DNA from 2 places in the Rhodoferax sp. RT5P35 genome. Region 2 is predicted to be linked to the other one. Evidence: riboswitches for the same ligand, from Rfam matches in the RefSeq annotation. Region 2 holds a riboswitch; the other holds the start of a gene.
The links. Region 2 has a riboswitch for S-adenosylhomocysteine ahead of metH (methionine synthase). Riboswitches for the same ligand answer to the same signal wherever they lie in the genome.
Positions count from the first base shown of each region.

Region 1 (6,878 bases), on a different contig from region 2:
TCGCACAGGTCGGTGACCACTTCCAGGCCGAAGGCCTTGATGCTGGCGGTGTCGTCGCCGTAGCCTTGCAGGCGCAGGCGGACCCAGCGGGGGATTTCGGCGCCGCAGGCATCGCTGAAGCGCATGAGCTGCGACGAGCTGGCGATGGGCATGATGCCGGGGACCACCGGGATGGTCACGCCCAGTTTGCGGGCATCGTCCACCAAACGGAAATACGCGTCGGAGTTGTAGAAGTACTGGGTCATGGCCGAGTTGGCCCCGGCGTGGACTTTGATGGCGAAGGCGTTCAAGTCGGCATCGGCCGACTTGGCCTGGGGATGCACCTCGGGGTAGCAGGCCACCTCGATATGGAAAGCGTCGCCGGTCTCGGCGCGGATAAAGGCCACCAGGTCGCTGGCGTAGTGGAATTCACCGCCAGCGCCGTAGCCGCTGGGCAGGTCGCCGCGCAGAGCTACCAGGCGCTTCACACCCATGCCTTGCAATGTGGCGAGCTGTGTCCGCACAGTGGCCTTGGTGGCACCCACGCACGAGAAGTGGCTGGCGGCAGACACGCCCTCGGCCAGGATCTCGGCCACGGTGCCAAAGGTGCCTTCTTGGGTGGAACCACCGGCACCGAAGGTGACCGAGCAGAACTCGGGTTTCAGCGCATACAGGGCCTGGCGCACGGTGCGCAGCTTGGCCGCGCCTTCAGGCGTTTTGGGAGGAAAAAACTCCAGACTCAGGGGAATATTCTTGGCCATGGCTCATGCCACCTTTTTTGCATAAATGAAGAATTCACGGTTGCCGTCGCCGCCTTCGAGCACGCTGTCAAACCAGTCCAGCACTTCCAGCTCCACCTCGGCGCAGCATTGGCGCAGGCGCGCCTCCACCACGGCGTACAGGGCGGGGTCGCGCACGATGCCGCCCTTGCCGACCTGGCCGGGCTGCAGTTCAAACTGGGGCTTGACAAGCATCAGCAGATGGCCTTCGGGCGGTAGCAGGGGCACCAGCGCGGGCAGGATGTGGGTGAGCGAGATGAAGGACACATCGCCCGTGACCAGGTCGAACTCGGGCGTGGTGTCCACCCCGTCCAGCCCGGCCTTGCGGCGGTGGCGCTTGGGGGCGGCATCGGCGGTGGGTTCAGCCTCCAGCGGTCGCGCATTGACTTTGCCGGTGGCCTGGGCGATGTGCGCCTCGATCTCGGCATCGTCTGCGTCGTCGCTGTCGTCGTAGTCGGTAACTTCGCCGCCGCCGCGCATCCAGCCGTAGGGGGCCTCGGGCTCGGGGTCGTCTACGGTGGGCGGCACCCAGTGCTCAGACAAGACCAACTCGCAGGCCTCTTGCAGCGATTCGGGGGTGAGGGAGCGGGCGTTCAGCCCCTCCACGCACAGCACCCGGGCATCGACGCGCAGCTTGGGGTGCAGCTGGGCATGCCCCACGTCCACACCCGTAACCTGGGCCACGCCCGCCTGCAGCAGGCAGTCGGTAAAGCCACCGGTGCTTTGGCCCACGTCCAGTACATACAGCCCCGTCACGTCCAGGCCGGTGTGCTTGAGCGCGGCTTCCAGCTTGAGCCCGCCGCGCGAAACGTAGCGCGCCTCGGCATCGTTGAGCAGCTCCAACTGCGCGTCTTCGGGGATGTCGTCCTTGTTCTTGACCACGTCGCGCCATTTGATGCCGTCAAACCAGCGCATCCCCCCGGTGATGAGGCGCACGGCCTGGGAGCGGGATGCGGCCATGCCGCGTTCTACTAACAATTGGTCTGCACGCATAATTTTTGGCCCTCCCCCAGGCTTGCCCACTGCCCCGAACTCGGCTTGTAAAGCCGAGAGCGCATGTGGCCGCCAACCCCCTACCGGGGGCGAACCCTATGGTCTGGCAAAGCCAGTCCCATGGGTTCCTGGAATGGAGAGCGCTGCTTTCTTTCAGTGGTTATTGCTATTAGTAGCGGTAAGCGTCGGCTTTGTACGGGCCGGCTTTGCTCACGCCGATGTACGCGGCTTGCTCGTCGGTCAGCTCGGTCAGCATCGCGCCGACCTTCTTCAGGTGCAGGCGGGCGACTTTTTCGTCCAGGTGCTTGGGCAGCACGTAGACCTTGCCGTTTTCGTACGCGTCCTTCTTAGTGAACAGCTCGATCTGGGCGATGGTCTGGTTGGCGAAGCTGGCCGACATCACAAAGCTGGGGTGGCCGGTGCCGCAACCCAAGTTGACCAAACGGCCCTTGGCCAGCAAGATGATTTTCTTACCGCTGGGGAAAGTGATGTGATCGACTTGCGGCTTGATTTCTTCCCACTGGTACTGCTCGATCGCCGCAACTTCGATTTCGTTGTCGAAGTGGCCGATGTTGCAAACGATGGCCTGGTCTTTCATACGCAGCATGTGGTCGTGGGTGATGACGCTCTTGTTGCCGGTGGTGGTGACGAAGATGTCGGCGTGTTCGCAGGCGTAGTCCATGGTGACCACGCGGTAGCCTTCCATGGCGGCTTGCAGGGCGTTGATGGGGTCGATCTCGGTGACCCACACTTGCGCCGATAGCGCGCGCAGGGCCTGGGCCGAGCCCTTGCCCACGTCGCCGTAGCCGGCAACGACTGCGACTTTGCCTGCAATCATCACGTCGGTGGCGCGCTTGATGCCGTCCACCAGGGATTCGCGGCAGCCGTACAGATTGTCGAACTTGCTCTTGGTGACGGAGTCGTTGACGTTGATGGCACGGAACAGCAGCGTGCCCTTGGCCGACATTTCGTTCAGGCGGTGGACGCCAGTGGTGGTTTCTTCGGTCACACCGATGATTTCAGCGGCCTTGCGGGCGTACCAGGTAGGGTCCACGGCCAGCTTGGCCTTGATGGCAGCGTACAGCAGCGTTTCTTCTTCGCTGGTGGGGTTGGCGATCAACGAAGCGTCTTTTGCGGCGCGCTGGCCCAGGTGCATCAGCAGCGTGGCATCGCCGCCGTCGTCCAGAATCATGTTCGGGCCTTCGCCAGGGGTGCCCTTGGCACCGAAGTCAAAGATGGCGTGGGTGTAGTCCCAGTAGTCTTTCAGCGACTCGCCCTTGATGGCGAACACCGGCGTACCGGCCGCAGCGATGGCGGCGGCGGCGTGGTCTTGCGTGGAGAAGATGTTGCACGAAGCCCAGCGCACTTGCGCACCCAGGGCCTGCAGGGTTTCGATCAGCACGGCGGTCTGGATCGTCATGTGCAGCGAGCCGGTGATGCGCGCGCCTTTGAGCGGCTGGGCCGCAGCGAATTCTTCGCGGATGGCCATCAGGCCGGGCATTTCGGTTTCGGCAATGCGGATTTCGCGCTGGCCCCAGCCTGCCAGGGACAGGTCGGCAATGGCTTGGTCAGGGGTCGATACGGGGACAGATTTGAGGACTGCATTCATGGAGGGCTCCAAAACAGGTTGGTACATGTTGGTAGGGCCACTGCGCAGACGGCGAACCGGGACTCACCCGAATCTCAGCCTAGCAGGCAGTGGGTGAGCGCGGTTATCAATTGATAGATAGTTTCCGAGCCTCACACCCGTGCCGGTTGTTACCAGGCCAGGGGTTGCAGCGCTCCTCGGAGAGTTCAGATTATACGAAGGACGCAGTACGGCTTGCAAATACTATTTATTTGATAGCGGTTAGCGCACGTTCTGTATTCGCTAACGCCCTATTTCTTATAAATTTTAATAGCCATGAGCGCATCCTGGGCAGACAGGGAAGATGGGTTGGCCGATCTAACGGCAGACTGGCTGCGCGACTTGCGCTTCTTCCACCAGATCACTACGCCGGTGACGCTGAGCATGGCCACCACCAGGCCCATCAGCGAGATCAAGATCCGCCCCGGCAGGCCCAGAATGCGGCCTGAGTGCAGCGGGAATTGCGCCTGCACAAAAATGTCGGCGGCCGTGCCCTTCCAGGGCTCGCGGGTGCCCAGCATGCGCCCGTCCCCGCCGTCCAGGTAGAGCGTGCGCGGGCCGACACCGCCAGAGCCGTGCGCGTCTTCGGGCTCAAAAAACTGTACGCCGTAAATGCCGAAATTGCGGGCGTAAAAAACCGAACCAACGGGCTCGCTCCAGCCGCGCTGCGCGGCCTCGGCGCGGGCGGCATCCAGCACCTGGGCGTAGCCGCGCTGCGGCAGGATGGGCCGGTTCTCTTCGGTTGGGGTGCGCACATCGAAGGGCGATGGCGTGACGTTGGACACCAGCGACATCACCGGAAAAAACACCTCGCGGTACAGGTTCAGCGAGAACGCCGTGAAGGCCACCACGAACAACAGCCCCCAGGTCCACAGGCTGCTCGCGCGGTGCAGGTCAAAATTCAGCTTGTACGACCCGCCGCGCCAGCGCACCCGCCAGGCCGGCATCCAGCGCTGCCAGCCGCTCTTGCGCGGCGCGCCCGACCCGGCCGGGCGCACCGGCAGCGTCAGGTAGAAACCAGTGAAGCAGTCCACTGTCCAGACCAGCGCCACCACGCCCATCAGCCACACGCCCCAGCGGTCTATGCCCCATATCTCCGGCATGTGCAGGCTGTAGTGCAGCACGTACAAAAAGGAGATGAAATTTTCTTCGCGGATGGGCCAGACCGCGCCCCATTCGCGCCGCCCCAGTTCCTCGCCAGACACCGGGTCCACAAACACCTGGTTGAAGCCCGGCTTGAGCAGCTCGCCGCTGGCCGGATCGACCCGGCCCTCGACACCAAAGGCCAGCGAATGGCCGGGCTCGGCGGCCAGCGGAACAAAGCTGACCTGCACGCTAGGGTGCCGGGCTTCGATCTGCTGCGCCAGCTCCAGCACCGGCAGCGCCGGGCCTTCGGCGCGCGCGTCCAAAAGATGCGGATTCAGCCACCCGTCGAGTTCGTGGTCCCAGGAAATCACCGCGCCGGTGACGCCGGAGATGAACAGGAAACCGGCGATGAAAAGGCCCACCCAGCGGTGGACCAGGACAAGTAGCAAACGCATGTGTCAGGCCTTGTCAGAAGTCGAACCGCGCGCTCAGGCTGAGGCTGCGCGGATCGGCGGGTTTGGTCCAGTTGGCGTACTGGTATTCCCAGAAGCGCGCATTGGTAACGTTGTTGATACCGGCGCGCAGCGTGGTGGCATAGCCGCCCAGGTTCAGGCTGTAGCTGGCACCGAGGTTGTAGACGGTGTGCGCACCGACCTGCACGCTGTTGGCGGCATTCAGCAGCACACTGCCGGTGAACTTGGCATCGGCCGACAGCTCCAGCCCGGTGGCCTGCGGCATCTGGTAGCGCACGCGGGCCGTGGCCATCGACTTGGGCGCACCCGCGACGCGGTTGCCGATGTTGGCATTGCCCTTGTTGTACGCGGTGTTGAGCAGCATCAGGTTGCCAGACAGCTGCCACTGCGCGCCGACGCGCGTGGCCGCGCCGAGTTCCAGGCCCTGGTAGCGCGAGGCACCGTCCTGCACCAGCACATTGCTGCTGTTGGCGTACTCGCTGGGCCGCTCGATGCGGAACAGCGCCGCCGTGGCGTTCCAGCGCTGCTGCTCGGATTTGACGCCGATCTCGTACTGCTTGCTGGTCAGCGGGTCGAGCAGCCGATTCGCATTCGCATAGGTACTGCCAACGGTCTTGCCCGGCTCCAGCGATTGCATGTAGCTGGTGTAGACCATGGTATTGGCGGCGGGCCGGAACATCAGCGCCACGGTGGGGGTGGTCACGCTGTCGGAGTAGTTGCTTTGCAGGCTGCCGTCGACGTTGTAGTCGTTCTGCGCGTAGCGGGTGTGGCGCAGACCGCCGAGCACCGACCAGCGCTCCGACAGCTTGACCGTATCGCTGGCAAAGACAGCTTTCTGCGTGATGTCGCCAGCGCGGTACAGGTTCAGGTTGCCCTGGCTGGTGTAGCTGCGGGTATTGGGCGCAAAGATATTGCCCGGGCCGAGGGTGATCCAGGCACCGTTGGCGCTGTAGTCGTTCAACTGCTTTTGCCAAGCGGTGCCCAACACCAGTTGGTGCTCCAAGCCACCGGCCATGGCCCGGCCTTCCAGCATCGCCTGCCACTGGTCAAAGCGGTGGCCTTCGCGCGAGTCCGATCGGTTCTCGTTGTAGTTACCGGCAGCATCTTGCAGGTACAGGATGCTCTCGTTGCGGCTGCGCTGCGAGGTGCTGTAGCTGTAATGGGTGCTGGCCGTCCAGTCGGGCGAGATGCGGTACTTCAGCCCGGTGGAGGTAAACAAAAATGCGGTGTCAAGAAACTGCCCGCCGCTGAGCAGGCTCTGGCTGTCGCCCGGCACCGTGCCCGGCAGACTGCCGCCGACCAGTTGCCCGGCAGAGATGGAAGGCCCCTGCCCTTCGGTCTTGCGCTTCTGGTGCAGCGCGTCGAAGTTCCAGGTCAGGTCCGAGGTCAGCCGCGCGTCCAGCGCCAGCGACACCGACTGCCGGTCCACCGTGCCGTCGTTGAAGGTCTTGCCGTTTTCATTCACCACGTTCAGGCGGTAGCCAAACCTTTTGTCTTCGCCAAAACGCCCCCCAAGATCGACGCTCTGGCTCCAGATGCTGTTCGACTTGTAGCCCAGCTCGATGCTGCGCAGCGGCTCGTCCGTGGGCTGCTTGGTGACGTAGTTGATGAGTCCGCCCGGCGAGCCAAAGCCGTACAGAAAACCCGACGCACCTTTGAACAACTCGATCTGCTCAAAGTGCTCGTACGGCAGCGTGATGGCATAGCTCAGAAACGGCTTGCCATCGATGCGGTAGGCGTTCTGCCAGTCCAGGTCCAGGCCGCGCACCGTCACGTAAGTGGCCCAGCTGCTGTAGGCACCGCTGTTGTCGGTGACCGAGGCGTCGAGGGCGAACACATCGCCCAGCTTGCTGATCTGGCGCTGCTGCAACTCTTCGCGCGTTACCACCGTGGTCGACAGCGGAGTTTCCAGCTGCGTGCGCGTGCCCAGGGCTCCGCCGC
Region 1 is NZ_JBWMAX010000015.1:797-7,674, forward strand. Features, by position in the region: gene metF (methylenetetrahydrofolate reductase [NAD(P)H]) at 1-740, opposite strand, end outside; gene AC097L_RS19900 (TlyA family RNA methyltransferase) at 744-1,751, opposite strand; gene ahcY (adenosylhomocysteinase) at 1,921-3,360, opposite strand; S-adenosyl-L-homocysteine riboswitch at 3,449-3,544, opposite strand; gene AC097L_RS19910 (PepSY-associated TM helix domain-containing protein) at 3,630-4,919, opposite strand; gene AC097L_RS19915 (TonB-dependent siderophore receptor) at 4,933-6,878, opposite strand, start outside.
Region 1: another riboswitch for S-adenosylhomocysteine. It lies ahead of ahcY (adenosylhomocysteinase); the one in region 2 lies ahead of metH (methionine synthase).

Region 2 (6,878 bases):
CTTGATCTGCCGCAGCAGCGCGGCCACACGCTCCATGCCCATCACGGCCACCGACTCGGTGATCTCCAGCTCCAGGCTCTCGGGCGGCATGCCGGTGTCCCGCAGGGCCTCGTCCACCGTGTTCAGAAATTGCGGCTGGGCAAACTGCACCGACGACACGTTGACCGCCACCCGGATGTCCATTGCGCCACCTTGTTGGCCTTGGCTACGCAGGGCGGCCATGGCATGCAGGGCCGTGCGCAGCACCCAAGCCCCCATGGTGACGATCAGGCCGGATTGCTCGGCTACCGGAATGAAGCGGTCGGGCGGTACAAATTTGCCGTCGTCGGTGCGCCAGCGCAGCAGGGCTTCCACGCCGATGGGCTGGCCATCGCTCAAACGCACCTGGGGCTGGTAGACCACGAACAGATGCTCGTGGTCAAACGCGCGCTGCAGGCCATGCAGCATGCGGGTGCGCTCGCGGGTGATGGTTCCCACCTCGGCCGAGTAGTAGGCGCTGCGGCCCTGGCCCAGCTCTTTGGCGCGCTTGAGGGCGATGGACGCGTCTTTCAGCAGCTCCAGGCCATTACCGCTGGTGTCGTCGCAGCGCACAAAGCCCATGCAGACCGACACCGGGCGCAGCACGTTCTCAATCGCAAACGGCTGCTCAAACACGCCGCGCAGCAGCTCGGGGTTGACGCTGGACTCCAGCCCAAACAGGCCAAAGGTATCGCCCGCCACCCGCGCCAGATACCCGGCTCCAGCATGTACCGCACCCAGCCGCTGGGCGATGGCGGCCAACAACTGGTCACCGTAGCCGTGGCCAAACATGTCATTGGTTTCGGCAAACTGGTCTACGTCCATCAGGCCGATGGCATGCCCAGCCGTACTGCCTGCGGCCACCGCATCGTCCAGGTGCTGGATAAAGGCCGTGCGGTTGGGCAGGCCGAGCATGCGGTCCACGAACGCATAGTTGCGCAGCCGGGTCACCAGCTCCACATTGGCCGCGCACAGGGCAATATTGGTACAAAACACCTCCAGCAAATGCACATCCACATTGCGCAACGGCGCCGATGCATAGACAAACGCAACAAAGTCACCGCCCTCCCGGCCGGGAAAGAACAAAGTGACGCTGCGCTCGCCCAGCAGGTTGCGGCGCTCGGCCAGGCACTGGGTCAGGCTGGCGACGATGTACGGGTCGTCAATATCGGTAATGTGGCGCTGCATCAGGTAAGCCAAACGTCCGGCGGCGGCGATCACCACACACTGCGCACCGACCTGAGTGTTGGGCGTGCAAGCGCACACCACCCCCTCGGGCTCCACGCCCACCAGCCCGGCAATTTGTGTGATCACGCCCTCGGCAAAGCTTTGCAGACCGGGTTCGGCGATGAACTGGTTGCTGGCATGGACGATTTTCTCCAGCCCACGGCGGTTGGCATCCATGCGGCGCAGCTGGTCGTAGGAGCGGATAGCGGTGGTCAGCGTGGTGTAGAGCTTGGTGCGGGTGAGCTCGCTTTTGGTTTTGTAGTCGTTGATGTCAAACCGGCGGATGGTATCGATCTCCGGGGCCTGGCCCGGCTGGCCGGTGCGCAAGATGATGCGCACATGGGTCAGACCCAGTTCGCCCCGGATAGCCCCTACGGTGACCAGCCCGGCGTTGTCGGTTTCCATCACCACATCCAGCAGGATCACCGCCACATCGCGCTCCCGGCGCAGCACGTCCAGGGCATCGGCGGCAGAGTGGGCATGGAATAGCTGCAGGCCCCGGCCTTCGATCTCCAGCCCGCGCAAACCGTAGGCCGTGCTTTCGTGCACATCGGAGTCATCGTCCACCACCAGAATCCGCCACGGCTCTCGCCCAGCAGCCGCCTGTCGGGGCGGGCTGGTAGGCGGGCCGTCTATGAACTCAAGCAGATCTTCATCATCCATGGGCTGTGGGGCGGCGTGCGCAGGTTCAAACTAAAAGCTAAGTCTCTTACAAAATGTAGCCTAGGACAAGCGCATCGCCCCATGAGCCCGTGCAATAGGGAAAACCCTAAATTTACAGATTGGGAGCCAGAAAGCGCCGCAAATCCGCCTCGGGCACGCCCCGGCGCTGGGCCAGGTCTTTGAGCTGGTCTTCGCCGATCTTGCCGACGTTGAAGTACTGGGCTGCAGGGTGGCCCAGCTGGAAGCCGCTGACGCTGGCGGCGGGCATCATGGCCAGGCTCTCCGTCAGTTGCATGCCAATGTCATCGCATTGCAGCAGCGCAAACATGTCTTGCTTGACGCTGTGGTCAGGGCAGGCCGGGTAACCGGGCGCAGGGCGGATGCCGGTGTACTTTTCGCCAATCATCTCCTCGATGCTCAGCGACTCTTGCGGCGCGTAGCCCCACAGGTCGGTGCGCACGCGGTGGTGCAGGCATTCGGCAAAGGCCTCGGCCAGCCGGTCGGCAATGGCCTTGAGCATGATGCTGGAGTAGTCGTCCAGTTCGGACTGGAACTGGGCTTCTTTCTTTTCGGCACCGAGCCCGGCGGTGACGGCAAACAGGCCGGCGTAGTCGGCAATGCCGCTGGTCTTGGGCGCCACGAAGTCGGCCAGGCAACGGCTGGGGCGCATGACCCCTTCAACCGCTTGTTTTTCGGCTTGCTGGCGCAGGCCGTGCCAGGTCAAGGCCACCTCGGTGCGCGACTCGTCGGTGTAGAAGGCGATGTCGTCGTCATTCACGCTGTTGGCCGGGTACAGGGCGACGACCCCGTTGGCGATGAGCCAGCGGCCTTCGATGGCGCGTTTGAGCATGGCCTGCGCATCCTTGAACACGCGGCTGGCTTCCACGCCCACCACCTCGTCGGTCAGGATGGCGGGGTAGGGCCCGGCCAGGTCCCAGGTCTGGAAGAACGGGCCCCAGTCGATGTAGCGGGCCAGCTCGGTGAGGTCGAAGTTCTTGAACACACGCCGCCCAATGAACTTGGGTACCTTGGGCGTGTAGGCCGCCCAATCGACCACGGCTTTATTCGCCCGGCACTTGGCCAGCGGCCACAGCGGGGTTTGCTTCTTGTTGGCGTGCTGGTGGCGCACCTTGTCGTAGTCGGCGTTTAGTTCTGCTATGAAATTAGAAGCGCCATTCCCAAGCAGACTCTGCGCTACGCCCACACTTCGTGATGCATCGGGCACATATACCACCGGGCCGTCGTAGTGGTGCGCAATCTTCACGGCGGTGTGCACGCGGCTGGTGGTGGCGCCGCCAATCATCAGCGGGATCTTCTTGATGCGGAAGTGGTCGTCCTTTTGCATCTCGCCCGCCACGTACTGCATTTCTTCCAGGCTGGGGGTGATCAGGCCGGAGAGGCCCACGATGTCGGCCCCTTCCACCTTGGCGCGGGCCAAAATTTCGTGGCAGGGCACCATCACGCCCATGTTGATGACCTCGAAGTTGTTGCACTGCAAGACCACGGTGACGATGTTTTTGCCGATGTCGTGCACATCGCCCTTCACCGTGGCGATGATGATCTTGCCCTTGGTGCGCACATCGCGGCCCGCGGCTTCGTCCAGGCGCTTTTCTTCTTCGATGTAGGGGATGAGGTGCGCCACCGCGGACTTCATCACCCGCGCCGACTTGACCACCTGCGGCAGGAACATCTTGCCCTGGCCAAACAGGTCACCCACGATGTTCATGCCCGCCATCAGCGGGCCTTCGATCACGTGCAGCGGGCGGCCGCCCTTGGCCAGGATGGCCTGGTAGGCTTCTTCGGTGTCGGGCACGATGAAGTCGGTGATGCCGTGCACCATGGCGTGGCTCAGACGCTGCTCCACCGTCACAAAATGGTCGGCAGTGCCGCGCCAGTCCAGGCGCTTGCTCTCGTCCTTGGCACCGCTCTTAGCGGTTTCGGCAATCTCGACCAGGCGCTCGCCCGCATCGGGGCGGCGGTTCAGAACCACGTCTTCCACGCGCTCCCGCAGCACCGGCTCCAGGTCGTCGTACACGCCGACCATGCCCGCGTTGACGATGCCCATGTCCATGCCCGCTGAAATAGCGTGGTACAGAAACACGGTGTGGATGGCCTCGCGCACCGGGTCGTTGCCCCGGAAGGAAAAGCTCACATTGGATACGCCGCCGGAAATTTTTGCGCCTGGCAGGTTGGCTTTGATCCAGCGCACCGCCTCGATGAAATCGACCGCGTAGTTGTTGTGCTCTTCGATGCCGGTGGCAATGGCGAAGATGTTTGGGTCGAAGATGATGTCTTCGGGAGGAAAGCCCACCTCGTCCACCAGGATGCGGTAGGCGCGTTCGCAAATTTCAATCTTGCGCTGGTAGGTGTCGGCCTGGCCCTGCTCGTCGAACGCCATCACCACGGCAGCAGCGCCGTAGCGCCGCACCAGCGTGGCCTGGTGTTTGAAGGCCTCCACGCCTTCTTTCATGCTGATGGAGTTGACGATGGGTTTGCCCTGGATGCAGCGCAGCCCGGCCTCGATCACCTCCCACTTGGAGCTGTCCACCATGATCGGCACGCGGGCGATGTCGGGCTCTGAGGCAATCAGGTTCAAAAACCGCACCATGGCCGCCTTGCTGTCCAGCATGGCTTCGTCCATGTTGATGTCGATCACCTGCGCGCCGTTTTCCACCTGCTGGCGGGCGACGGACAAGGCCTGGTCGAATTCGCCGTTCAAAATCATGCGGGCGAAGGCCTTGGAGCCGGTGACGTTGGTGCGCTCGCCGATGTTGACAAAAAGCGTGCCTTGGCCAATGAGCACAGGCTCCAGACCGGACAACAGCATGGGGGGGACGGGGCTTACGACGGATTCGGACATACAACTCACCTGTGGAGGGACATGGTTCAGGTGAGCGTCGTTGGCAACAACCCAAGCCTGACGGGAACCAGCCCGCTGCAACGCTCCTTGGGAAGCTGCAATTTTAAGGGCGGACGAAAATTTATAAAAAATATGGCTCCAGCGCTTATATCGCATACGCTATTAGCTATTTATTTAATAGCAATCATCTTCCTCGCTACACACGGGCTTTAAACCGCTGTGTTACACAGCTTGTTACAAGTTCACCACCCACCCGACCATGTTCAAAAATCTGATTGACGGCATCAAAACCCAGCTGTCCCGGCCACCGGAACTGCTGGAAGCCCACGAGCGCATGCGGTCGGTGCAGCACTCGGGGTCGGCCAGCCGGGCGGCGGAGTTACTGATTGCACCCACCGCGCTGATGCAGCTCAAGCCCGCCGAGGCGCTGGCCATCGTCAGCTACATGACCCCACGCCGCATCCCCATGGGCACCACCTTCATCCACGAGGGCGATACAACCGAAACCGGTTACATGCTGCTACTGCTGGAAGGCGAGGTGACGGTGGAAAACATCGTCGTCAGCCGCGTTGACCCGGTAACCGTCAGCGTGCTTGGCCCCGGCAGCCTGATTGGCGAAATGGGCCTGATCGACGGCCAGGCCCGGCTGGCCTCGTGCACCGCCAGCACCCACGTCACCTGCGCCATCCTGTCGCGCGACGCGCTGGAAAAACTCAGCCAGGACGACCCGCAAACTGCCGCCAAACTGCTGCTGGCCGTGTCCATGCGCATCGCCGAGCGGCTGCGCGACACCACGGGCAAGGTCAAACGCTACAGCCAGCTGGTGCAAGCCATGCAGCAGGAAATCGACCATTTGATGCCAACCTGACTTTTACGCTCACCCCCAGGCTACAGTGCTTCGCATCTTTCGCCACCCCCCTTGCAGGGGGCAACACCAGCAGCCTGGCAAAGCCAGTTCTGCGGTGTTTCTGGAAGCGGTTGTTAAACCACAGCCAGCGCCGCCGCAGGCAGGCCAAACACCCGGTCAAACACCCAGTTGAAAACAAAGGTGTAGACCACAAAGAACACCACCAGCCCCAGGTCCATCACCAGGGCTTGCCATAGCGTGGTGTCAAACCACCAGGCCATCAGCGGCACCAGGAACAGCACCAGCCCCCCTTCAAAGACCACCGCGTGCGCCACCCTGCGCGCCACACTGCGGCCCCGCACGGTCTGGCGGGCTTCCCAGGCCTCAAACAAGGTGTTGAACACCAGGTTCCACACCACGGCCACCACCGAAGCCGCCACCGCCAGCAGGCCCGCGGTCTGCATGCCTTGGCCCGACATGCCGGCCAGCCCCAGTGTGGCGGCCACGATGGCAAAGCCCTCGTACAGGCTGACGTAAACAAACTTTCTCTTCATTCCTTGCATGGCGCGATTCCTTGAATATGGGATGAATGTATGTCTTAAACTTTGATACTTAAAGTCAGCTTATTTCAACTTAACTGATAGATGGACGATGGCATTTACCTCCGAAAGCGTGCAGGTGTTTCTGGCCGTGCTGGACCGGGGCTCGTTCTCGGCCGCCGCGCGGGCGCTGGGGCGTGTGCCTTCGGCCGTCAGCATGGCCATTGCCCACCTGGAGGCCGAGCTGAATTTGCCGCTGTTTGACCGCAGTGGCCGTGAGCCCCAGCCCACGGCAGCAGCTCGCTCGCTGGAGCCGCAGGCCCGGCTGCTGGCGGCCCAGTTGCGGCAATTGCAGGCCCAGGCACTGGCCTTGACGCAGGGCCTGGAAAGCCGCCTGACGCTGGCCATCGCCCCCGAGCTGCTGGCCGCAGAGTGGCGTAGCCCGCTGGCCACCCTGGCGCAGGAATACCCGCTACTGGAAGTCGAGGTGCTGGCCGCGCCCCAGGCCGACGCGCTAGCCATGCTGCACGCGGGGCGGGCCAATCTGGCGCTGGTGTTCGAGCGGCCCAGCCTGGACGGGCGCGAAGGCTTCCAGGAGGTGAGCAGCGAAATTCTGGTGGCGGTGATGGCCCCCGCCTTGCTGGCCCAGACCCAGCGGCCAGGAGCGGGCCCGCGCGAAGAGCAGCTCACCAACACCCGCCAGATCGTGGTCGCCAGCCGCGAC
Region 2 is NZ_JBWMAX010000004.1:331,551-338,428, forward strand. Features, by position in the region: gene AC097L_RS08110 (GGDEF/EAL domain-containing response regulator) at 1-1,908, opposite strand, end outside; gene metH (methionine synthase) at 2,021-4,768, opposite strand; S-adenosyl-L-homocysteine riboswitch at 4,794-4,863, opposite strand; gene AC097L_RS08120 (cyclic nucleotide-binding domain-containing protein) at 5,028-5,636, shown strand; gene AC097L_RS08125 (PACE efflux transporter) at 5,750-6,178, opposite strand; gene AC097L_RS08130 (LysR family transcriptional regulator) at 6,267-6,878, shown strand, end outside.